3 linked regions of the Pseudosulfitobacter pseudonitzschiae genome follow. The main gene of each other region encodes a partner of the protein of the gene in region 2 in a complex. Links are inferred from orthologs where the notes say so. Each region holds a gene or a part of one and is shown on either strand. Other genes may lie near its edges. The genes, in order: pnp, SULPSESMR1_RS07020 and eno.

Region 1 (3,143 bases), 1.5 Mb from region 2 along the record:
GCGGTCGCGGTGGTCCTGTTCGCCTTTTCCACCATGATCTCTTGGTCGTACTATGGGCTGAAAGCGTGGACCTACCTGTTCGGCGAGGGCAAGACCTCGGAACTGGTGTTCAAGGTAATCTTCTGCATCTTCATCGTCATCGGTGCCGCAGCCAGTCTTGGTCCGGTCATCGACTTCTCGGATGCGGCGATCTTTGCCATGGCCGTGGTCAACATCCTTGCGCTTTACTTCCTGATGAAGCTGGTGCGGGTCGAGCTGAACTCTTATGCCCGCCGCCTGAAATCGGGTGAAATCGTCAAGTTCAACTGACCGTTTTTCCGGCGCAGGCGGAACAAGCGCCGCCTGCGCCAAAACCATCGCAACCGCGCCCTGCACTTCGGGGCGCGGTTGTTTCTTTTGAGGGCATCAGGCACCGCATCGCCATAGCAGCAAAGGCTTTCCATATAGCTCAAAACACTGTATGCCCCGCCAATCTGAGATCGGCGCCCGGACTCCAGCGCCCGAAAAGAAGATACCGGAGTCAGGGGCAATACGGCCCCTAAGCAAATGGCCGATATGGCCAACCTGAGGAACGTAGATGTTTAACGTAACGACGAAATCGATGCAGTGGGGCGAAGAGACGCTGACACTGGAAACCGGAAAAGTGGCCCGTCAGGCGGACGGGTCTGTGATCGCCACGCTGGGCGAGACTTCGGTCATGGCAAACGTAACCTTTGCCACAAAACAAAAACCCGGTCAGGATTTTTTCCCGCTGACCGTCCATTACCAAGAGAAATACTATGCTGCGGGCAAAGTGCCCGGTGGCTTTTTCAAACGTGAGGCCCGCCCCACCGAGAAAGAAACCCTGACCGCGCGTTTGATCGACCGTCCGATCCGCCCGCTGTTCGTCCCCGGCTTTAAAAACGAAGTTCTGGTGATGTGTACCGTTCTGTCCCATGATCTGGTCAACGACCCGGATATGGTTGCGATGATCGCCGCCAGTGCCGCGCTGACCATTTCAGGTGCGCCCTTTATGGGTCCGATCGCGGCTTGCCGCGTTGGTTTCGAGGGCGGCGATTACGTCCTGAACCCCACGGTCGACGACATGCAAGACCTGCGCCTGAACCCCGATCAGCGTCTTGATCTGGTTGTTGCCGGCACCAAAGACGCCGTGATGATGGTTGAATCCGAAGCCTACGAGCTGTCGGAAACCGAAATGCTGGGTGCGGTGAAATTCGCACATGAACAAATCCAGCCGGTCATCGACCTGATCATCGAACTGGCTGAAAGCTCTGCAAAAGAGCCGTTCGATTTCCAGCCTGCCGACTATTCCGAATTGTCCGCTGCTGTCAAAGCCGCTGGCGAGACAGAAATGCGCGCCGCCTTTGCGATCAGCGACAAGCAAGAGCGCACATCGGCTGTTGCTGCTGCCCGTGACACCATTCTGGCGGCCCTGTCGGACGAACAAAAAGAAGACCCGAACCTGGGTTCTGCGTTGAAGAAGCTGGAAGCGTCTATCCTGCGCGGTGACGTGGTGAAAACAGGCAAGCGCATCGACGGTCGTAAAACCGACGAGATCCGTGACATCGTGTGCGAAACCGGTCTTCTGCCGCGCACCCACGGTTCGGCCTTGTTCACCCGTGGCGAAACCCAAGGTCTGGTTGTGACCACGCTGGGCACCGGCGATGACGAACAGTTCATCGACGCCTTGCACGGCAACTTCAAATCCAACTTCCTGCTGCACTATAACTTCCCCCCCTATTCTGTGGGTGAAGTGGGTCGTGTCTCTGGCCCGGGCCGTCGCGAAATTGGCCACGGCAAGCTGGCATGGCGCGCGCTGCAGGCAGTTCTGCCCGCATCGACCGACTTCCCTTATACCATCCGCGTCGTCTCCGAGATCACTGAATCCAACGGTTCCAGCTCGATGGCATCGGTCTGCGGCGGTTCGCTGTCGATGATGGACGCGGGCGTTCCGCTGAAATCGGCTGTGGCCGGTGTGGCGATGGGTCTGATCCTGGAAGAAGACGGCTCCTACGCGATCCTGTCCGACATTCTGGGTGACGAAGACCACCTGGGCGACATGGACTTTAAAGTGGCCGGTACCGAAAACGGCATCACGTCGTTGCAGATGGACATCAAGATCGCAGGCATCACGCCCGAGATCATGGAAAAAGCTCTGGAGCAGGCCAAAGCGGGCCGTATGCACATTCTGGGCGAGATGAACAAAGCGCTGACCGGCGCGTCGGACTTCTCGGTTCACGCACCGCGCATCGAAACCATGCAGGTTCCGACAGACAAAATCCGCGAAGTCATCGGTTCGGGCGGCAAAGTGATCCGTGAAATCGTTGAAGTGTCGGGCGCCAAAGTCGACATCAACGACGACGGCATCATCAAGATTGCGTCGCCCAACGGCGAAGCGATCAAGAAAGCCTATGACATGATCTGGTCGATCGTGGCCGAACCCGAAGAAGGTGCGGTTTATACCGGCACCGTCGTGAAGATCGTCGATTTCGGCGCCTTCGTGAACTTCTTTGGCAAGCGCGATGGTCTGGTCCACGTCAGCCAGATCGAAAACCGCCGTCTGAACCATCCGTCGGATGTGCTGAAAGAAGGCCAAGAGGTCAAAGTGAAGCTGTTGGGCTTTGATGACCGTGGCAAGGTGCGCCTGTCGATGAAAGTCGTCGATCAGGAAACCGGCGAAGAAGTCAAAAAAGAAGAAGACGCCGAATAAGGCGCTTTGTTCTTTTGAGAATACAAAAGGCCCCGGTGTTTCCACCGGGGCCCTTTTTCATCTGCGACCGGAATTACTCGGCCGCTTGGGCCGTACCGTTCAAGATCGGATAGTCGGTATAACCCTCTGCGCCCCCACCATAGAACGTGGCGGGGTTCGCCTCGTTATAGGGGCCGTCTAGCGCGATCCGTTTGGTCAGGTCGGGGTTGGCAATATACATCCGTCCAAAGGCAACAGCGTCGGCGCGTCCCTCTTCGATCCACTGGGCGGCTTCTTCGGGTTTGAAGCCACCGTTTATGATAAACGGGCCATCGAAAGCCGCGCGCATGGCATCCACGATCTTTGTATTCTCAGGATCGCCCGAACGGACAACGTGCAAATAGGCCAGCCCCTTGCCTGACAACGCCTTGGCCGCTGCAACATAGGTTTCCAT
Region 2 (3,601 bases):
CATTGCGTTTGGTCCCGAAACAACGATTGCAATGCCCCTACAGCAGTTAGCGATTGTAATAGTGCTGTGAAACGCATTATCTAAAGGCAAGGCTTTTGACGTTATCCACACGCAAAGCCTGATGAGAGTTTCGCTGTAACAGCGTTTGGTGGACACAAGTCCCCGACCTGAAACAGACCGATTGGGCCGGAAACGGCTGTGAGATGCTGGCGGTATGGTGATCATATGCGCAGCTTTTGAATGGATGCGCAGGGCTCAAGGTTACTGCGTGTCGGAGAAGAACCGCGATGACGCGCGCACATGCCAAGAGCAGTCTTGCAGCAGGCCCGAGGGCCCGGTGCTGCCGCGTGTCTTTATTCGCCTTAAATAGACACGTCTCCAGAACCGCCGCACCCCCGGGTGAGACGTCGCTGCGCACGTGCAAACGGACAATATGCCTAAGAAAATGCTTATCGATGCCACCCACGCCGAAGAAACGCGCGTTGTGGTGGTCGACGGAAACAAGGTCGAGGAATTTGATTTTGAATCCGAAAACAAACGCCAGCTTGCTGGCAACATCTATCTCGCCAAGGTAACGCGGGTCGAACCGTCGCTTCAGGCGGCGTTCGTAGATTACGGCGGCAACCGTCACGGCTTTCTTGCGTTTTCGGAGATCCATCCCGATTACTACCAGATTCCTGTCGCTGACCGCGAGGCGCTGATGGAAGAAGAGCGCGCTTTTGCAGAAGCACAGCGCGCCAAGGACGAAGACGACGAGAAGCCCAAACGGTCTTCGCGGTCGCGCTCGCGCAGCCGGTCCACAACCAAGGCCGAGGACACCTCGAGCGATGACGCCGTGACGTCTTCGGATGACGTGGGCGGCATGGAAACCATCGACCTCAGCGATGATGCCGATGGCGTTGACGAAGGGTCTTCGCCAATGGAAACCGTGCGCGAAACGCCGGTTGAAACCCCAGCGGCGGACGACGATAGCGATCATGACGATGAAGACACATCGTCCGACGCTGCCGACAAAGATGACACCATCGAATCCGTGGCCGACGAAGACGACAGCGAAGACATCCGCCCCGTCCGCAAACCCCGCGCCAAACGCTATAAGATCCAGGAAGTCATCAAGGTTCGCCAGATCCTGCTGGTGCAGGTCGTGAAAGAAGAGCGCGGCAACAAGGGCGCGGCTTTGACCACATATTTGTCGCTGGCCGGTCGCTATTGCGTCCTGATGCCGAACACGGCCCGCGGTGGCGGCATCAGCCGCAAGATCACCAATGCCCTGGACCGCAAGAAACTGAAAGAGATCGCCAACGAGATCGAAGTGCCCCGTGGCGCTGGCCTGATCGTGCGCACCGCCGGTGCCAAACGCACCAAGGCCGAGATCAAACGCGATTACGAATACCTGCAACGGATGTGGGAACAAATCCGCGAACTGACGCTCAAGTCGATTGCTCCTGCGAAAATCTACGAAGAGGGCGACCTGATCAAACGCTCGATCCGCGATCTGTATAACCGCGACATCGACGAAGTGTTTGTAGAAGGCGAACGCGGCTACCGCATCGCCAAGGACTTCATGAAAATGATCATGCCGTCCCATGCCAAAAACGTGAAACGCTACGAAGACAGCTTGCCGCTGTTCGCCCGCTATCAGGTCGAAAGCTATCTGGCGGGCATGTTCAACCCCACTGTGCAACTGCCGTCGGGCGGCTATATCGTGATCGGCGTGACCGAAGCGCTGGTGGCCATCGACGTCAACTCGGGCCGTGCCACCAAAGAAGGCTCGATCGAGCAGACCGCGACCAAGACCAACCTTGAGGCCGCCGCCGAAGTGGCACGCCAGTTGCGTCTGCGCGATCTTGCGGGTCTGATCGTCATCGACTTTATCGACATGGACGAGCGCAAGAACAACGCCGCAGTCGAAAAGATGATGAAGGACAAGCTGAAAACCGACCGCGCCCGCATTCAGGTTGGCCGCATCTCGGGCTTTGGCCTGATGGAAATGTCGCGCCAGCGTCTGCGCCCCGGCATGATCGAGGCCACGACCCAGCCGTGTCAGGCCTGTCACGGCACCGGTCTGATCCGTTCGGACGACAACCTTGCGCTGTCGATCTTGCGTCAGATCGAGGAAGAGGGCACCCGTCGCCGGTCGCGCGAAGTGCTGGTAAAATGCCCCGTTGGCATTGCGAACTTCCTGATGAACCAGAAACGCGAGCATATCGCGCAGATCGAAGTGCGCTATGGCCTGTCTGTACGGATCGAGGGTGATCCGGCGCTGGTCAGCCCCGATTTCAACCTTGAAAAGTTCAAGACCGCCACGCGTGTTGTGACGGCTGCGACGCATGTGGTGTCGGTCGACACATCCATCATGGACCAGATCGACGAAGCGGACGCAGCAGCAGCCGAGGCCGCCGAGGCGCGCGAGATCGCGGCCGAAGCGGAGCAAGAAGCGAAATCCTTGCAGTCTGCGCCTTCGCAGTCCGCACCGTCGCACCCTGCGGCAGAGCTGGGCGAAGATGGCGAACCCAAACCCAAACGGCGTCGTCGTCGTCGGCGGCGGCGGAGCAAGTCCTCGACAGGTGAGGATCAGAATGGCGAGAACGGTCGCGACGATGACGATCAGGACGACACCAATAGTGACACATCCGGTGACACATCCAAGCCCGAGACCCCGGCCGAGGCAGATGCCACCGAGGACAAGCCGAAACCGGCCAGAAGCCGGTCGCGTTCTTCCACCAAGAAAACCGAGCCCACTGGCGAGGCCGCAACTGACATGATCGCAGATGATGCGGATACGACAGCCAAGCCTAAGGTGACGCGCACACGTTCGACACGCACGACCTCGTCCACCGCGAAGTCGTCGACAACGGCCAAGGCTGCGACGTCAAAGGCCACAACGGCTAAATCCACCAAGGCGAAAGCTGCGGCAGCGGAAACTTCGGATGCCGATGCGCCCGCGCCAAAGCCCAAGCGCACGCGGACCACGGCCAAGTCCAAAGCCGCAGCCGCAGCCGAGGCAAAAGCCGCCGCAGAGGCCGAAGCAAATGCGGCACCGAAGACCGAATCCCCCGCCGCAGAGGTTCAAGCCGTAGCGCCGGAGGTAAAAACCCAAGCACCGGAAGCTCAGCCCGCCGTGGCAGATGCGCCAGCCGCCGAGGTCAAGACGCAAGCGCCCGAGGCGAAGGCAGAGGAGCCAGCACCCGAAGCGGTCCCGACGCAAGCTCCTAAGGTTGCAGAAAAAGCCAAACCGGCGAACGAAGACACGCCCGCCAAGCCCAAGCGCAAAGGTTGGTGGTCATTGGGTGGCTAAGGCCAATCACATGACAAGAGACAGGGGCGCGGCCGCAGGGCCGCGCCCCTTTTTCGTTATGTCCGATGCAACTCAGGTGGTCGAAACAGCCTGTGCCAAGTCAATTCTGCCGCAGGAAAAATGGCGCTCGATCACTTCGGGGTAGGGCTTATTTGTTGCCCATCAATGCACTTATAGGTAGTATCGAGAAAAGAGCAGCAGCTGGGTTTTACGCCGTTTCTTGAACCGCCGTGAAATCCTTCAAAACAAAAACGAACAGAGGACTGGCAGGTCGCCCATCATGGCTGAGCGGACGATCTATAT
Region 3 (3,153 bases), 110 kb from region 2 along the record:
GAAGAAATTGTGTCGGACGCGGTTGACGGAATGGAAACCTTTCAACCCGAAAAGAACATCAAGATCCTGTACAAAAAACAGGTGGGTGATGTACAGGTCTGGGCCGATGCCGACCGCTTGCGGCAGGTGATCGTGAATGTTCTGTCCAACGCGATGAAGTTTTCGCACGCCAACGCTTATGTCGATGTGAACCTCTATGCCGATGCGGGCATGGCCTATGTCGTCGTAAAGGACACGGGCGCGGGCATTCCTCCGGGATCCGAGGAAACGGTGTTTGGCCGCTTTACCCAAGTTGACGCGACCGACACAAAAAAGGTCTATGGCAGCGGTCTGGGCATGCACATTTCCAAACAACTGATGCTGCGCCACGGCGGCAGCATCCACTATGTCAGCGAGTTGGGCATGGGGTCGACGTTTACGATCTTGATCCCTGTGCATCACATGGCGTCAAGCTGAGCTATTCTGTCTAAAGCGGGTGGTCGTAAAAGCGCAGGATCGGTGCAAAGACCGGTTCGGGCGTGTAGAACGGCGGGCAAGGTGCAAAGCCAAGCGCCTCGTACAGCGCAATCGCTTCGGTCAGCAGATACATTGTGTCCAGCACCATGCGGTCGTAACCATCTGCGCGGGCGCGCTGCATTGCGTCCCGCATCAGCGCCTTGCCTGCACCATGCCCGCGCGCGCTGTCTTCGACAAAGACGCGCTTGATCTCGCAGGTGGTGGGCAGGTCCAACGGGTAGTACATCGCGCATCCCACAGCCAGGCCATCCAGTTCGGCCAGCAGTATATCTCCCGCAGGACGGGCATGGATGCGCGGCAGATCGTCGATCAGCGCGGCATAGCTGTCTTCGGAATAATAGGCGTTCACAATCGCCGGCGTCGCGGCGCAACGCGCCGCCAGCAGATCGCGATAACCCCAGCAAAGGCGCGCCAGCGCCTCTGCGTCCTCTGGAAACCGGATGGGGCGGATGGTCAGCGGCATCAGCGCAGGATGCTGCGGCCCGCGAATTCTGCGGTTTCGCCCAGCGCTTCTTCGATGCGGATCAGCTGGTTGTATTTCGCCAGCCGGTCGGACCGCGCCAGCGAGCCGGTCTTGATCTGGCCGCAGTTGGTCGCGACGGCGAGGTCAGCAATGGTCGCATCCTCGGTCTCGCCCGAGCGGTGGGACATCACGTTGGTGTATCCCGCACGGTGTGCCATATCGACCGCCTTTAGCGTTTCGGTCAGGGTGCCGATCTGGTTGACCTTGACCAGCATCGAATTGGCGCAGCCGCGCCCGATGCCGTCGGCCAAACGCACAGGGTTGGTCACGAACAGATCGTCGCCAACCAGCTGCACCTTGTCGCCCAGCACTTCGGTCAGGGTTTTCCAGCCGTCCCAGTCATCTTCGGACATGCCGTCTTCGATCGAGATGATCGGATAGTCGTTCACCAGCGCCGCCAGATAGGCCACATTTTCATCCGATGTCAGCGACTTGCCTTCGCCCGACAGTTCGTATTTGCCATCGCAGTAATATTCGGTCGCGGCACAATCCAGCGCCAGATAGATATCCTCGCCGGGTTTGTAGCCTGCTTTCTCAATGGATTTCAGAATGAAATCCAGCGCGTCGCGCGACGAGCTGATGTTGGGGGCAAAGCCGCCTTCGTCGCCGATGCCGGTGGACAGGCCGACGGCGGACAGCTCTTTTTTCAGGGTGTGGAACACTTCGGACCCCATACGCACCGCGTCGCGGATGCTGGTGGCCGACACCGGCATAATCATGAATTCCTGAATGTCGATCGGGTTGTCGGCATGTTCGCCGCCGTTGATGATGTTCATCATCGGCACCGGCAGAACCCGCGCCGAGGTGCCGCCCACATAGCGGTACAAAGGCTGCGAACAATAGTCTGCCGCCGCTTTGGCCGTAGCCAGCGATACGCCCAGAATGGCATTGGCGCCCAGACGGCTTTTGTTGTCGGTGCCGTCCAGTTCGATCATGATGGCGTCGATCTCGACCTGCTCCGTCGCGTCAATGCCCACCAGTGCCTCGGCGATCTCGCCGTTGACAGCGGCGCAGGCTTCCAGCACGCCCTTGCCCATATAGCGCGACTTGTCGCCATCGCGCTTTTCAACCGCTTCATAGGCGCCAGTGGATGCGCCCGATGGCACGGCTGCGCGGCCCATTGTGCCGTCTTCCAGTATCACGTCGACTTCGACGGTGGGGTTGCCACGGCTGTCGAGGATTTCGCGGGCGTGAATGTCGATAATGGTGCTCATTGGGAAATGTCCTTTGTGCTGGGCTTGGCAGGGTCATAACTTGGGTCGATGCGCAGGGGAAGGGGGGTGATCGGCCCCGCTGTGGTTTTGCGCCCTATCCTGCGTTCGCGCCAGACGGTGTAGATGCCCGATGCCACAATAATCGCCGCCCCCACATAGGTCAGCGTATCCACGCTTTCGGAAAAGGCAAAGATGCTGATGATCAATGCAAAAACCAGCCGCGAATAGCGGAAGGGCGTGACAAAACTGATCTCGCCCACGCGCATGGCGGCCACGATCCCGTAGTACGAGAAAACCCCGAACAGCACAGCGCCCCCCATCAGCAGCCAGTGTAACGGTTCGGGCCGGACCAAAGGCGTGCCGCTGACCACCAGCAGGACCACGCCGGTGGGAACCAAAGTCAGAAACGCCAGAAAACTCAACTGCATGGACGAGGTTGTCGCAGGCACACGCCGCGTTGCCAGATCGCGGATGGCCAGACCGATAACCCCCTGCAATGCAAACAACGACAATATGTCAAATCCGTCCAACCCCGGACGGATCACCAGCATCACACCGGCAAAGCCCACAAGGATCGCGGTCCAACGCCGCCAGCCCACCGGATCGCCCAGAAACAGCGCCGCGCCCAGCGTGACCACCAGCGGGGTCGCTTGCAAAATTGCCGAGGCGGTTGACAGCGGGATCAGCGCGATGGCCGTGATAAAGCCCAGCGTGCCGAGCAATTCGCCCGCATTGCGCAGCAGCACAGGACCGGACAGCGCCGCACGCGGAAACAGCTCGCGCTCCTGCGCGCGCACCAGCACGGCAAAGACGGAAGCCCCGCCGATTCCCAGCAAGCCCATAATCTGACCAACCGGCAAATCCTCGGACAACAGCTTGATAAAGCTGTCTTCAATGGCA

What was found.
Region 1: the proteins of SULPSESMR1_RS07020 (region 2) and pnp are in contact, whole or in part, in a cryo-EM structure (PDB 9QH0), measured with the Escherichia coli proteins. The link is inferred for Pseudosulfitobacter pseudonitzschiae from one-to-one orthologs.
Region 3: the proteins of SULPSESMR1_RS07020 (region 2) and eno are in contact, whole or in part, in a solved structure (PDB 2FYM), measured with the Escherichia coli proteins. The link is inferred for Pseudosulfitobacter pseudonitzschiae from one-to-one orthologs.

Annotation. Positions count from the first base shown.
Region 1 is NZ_CP022415.1:2,936,254-2,939,396, forward strand. The notes cover bases 155-3,143. They hold pnp (polyribonucleotide nucleotidyltransferase), read left to right. Parts: upstream 155-577; coding sequence 578-2,710; downstream 2,711-3,143. Other genes in these bases: SULPSESMR1_RS14465 (alanine/glycine:cation symporter family protein), read left to right, coding at 155-309; SULPSESMR1_RS14475 (alkene reductase), read right to left, coding at 2,784-3,143. Also shown: more of SULPSESMR1_RS14465, read left to right, coding at 1-154. UniProt on the Escherichia coli protein: Involved in mRNA degradation. Catalyzes the phosphorolysis of single-stranded polyribonucleotides processively in the 3'- to 5'-direction. Also involved, along with RNase II, in tRNA processing.
Region 2 is NZ_CP022415.1:1,448,905-1,452,505, forward strand. The notes cover bases 52-3,498. They hold SULPSESMR1_RS07020 (Rne/Rng family ribonuclease), read left to right. Parts: upstream 52-433; coding sequence 434-3,298; downstream 3,299-3,498. Outside these bases: SULPSESMR1_RS07025 (Hint domain-containing protein), read left to right, coding at 3,579-3,601. UniProt on the Escherichia coli protein: Endoribonuclease that plays a central role in RNA processing and decay. Required for the maturation of 5S and 16S rRNAs and the majority of tRNAs. Also involved in the degradation of most mRNAs.
Region 3 is NZ_CP022415.1:1,334,402-1,337,554, forward strand. The notes cover bases 117-3,115. They hold eno (phosphopyruvate hydratase), read right to left. Parts: upstream 2,254-3,115; coding sequence 979-2,253; downstream 117-978. Other genes in these bases: SULPSESMR1_RS06420 (sensor histidine kinase), read left to right, coding at 117-456; SULPSESMR1_RS06425 (GNAT family N-acetyltransferase), read right to left, coding at 467-979; SULPSESMR1_RS06435 (DMT family transporter), read right to left, coding at 2,250-3,115. In the rest of the region: more of SULPSESMR1_RS06420, read left to right, coding at 1-116; more of SULPSESMR1_RS06435, read right to left, coding at 3,116-3,153. UniProt on the Escherichia coli protein: Catalyzes the reversible conversion of 2-phosphoglycerate (2-PG) into phosphoenolpyruvate (PEP). It is essential for the degradation of carbohydrates via glycolysis.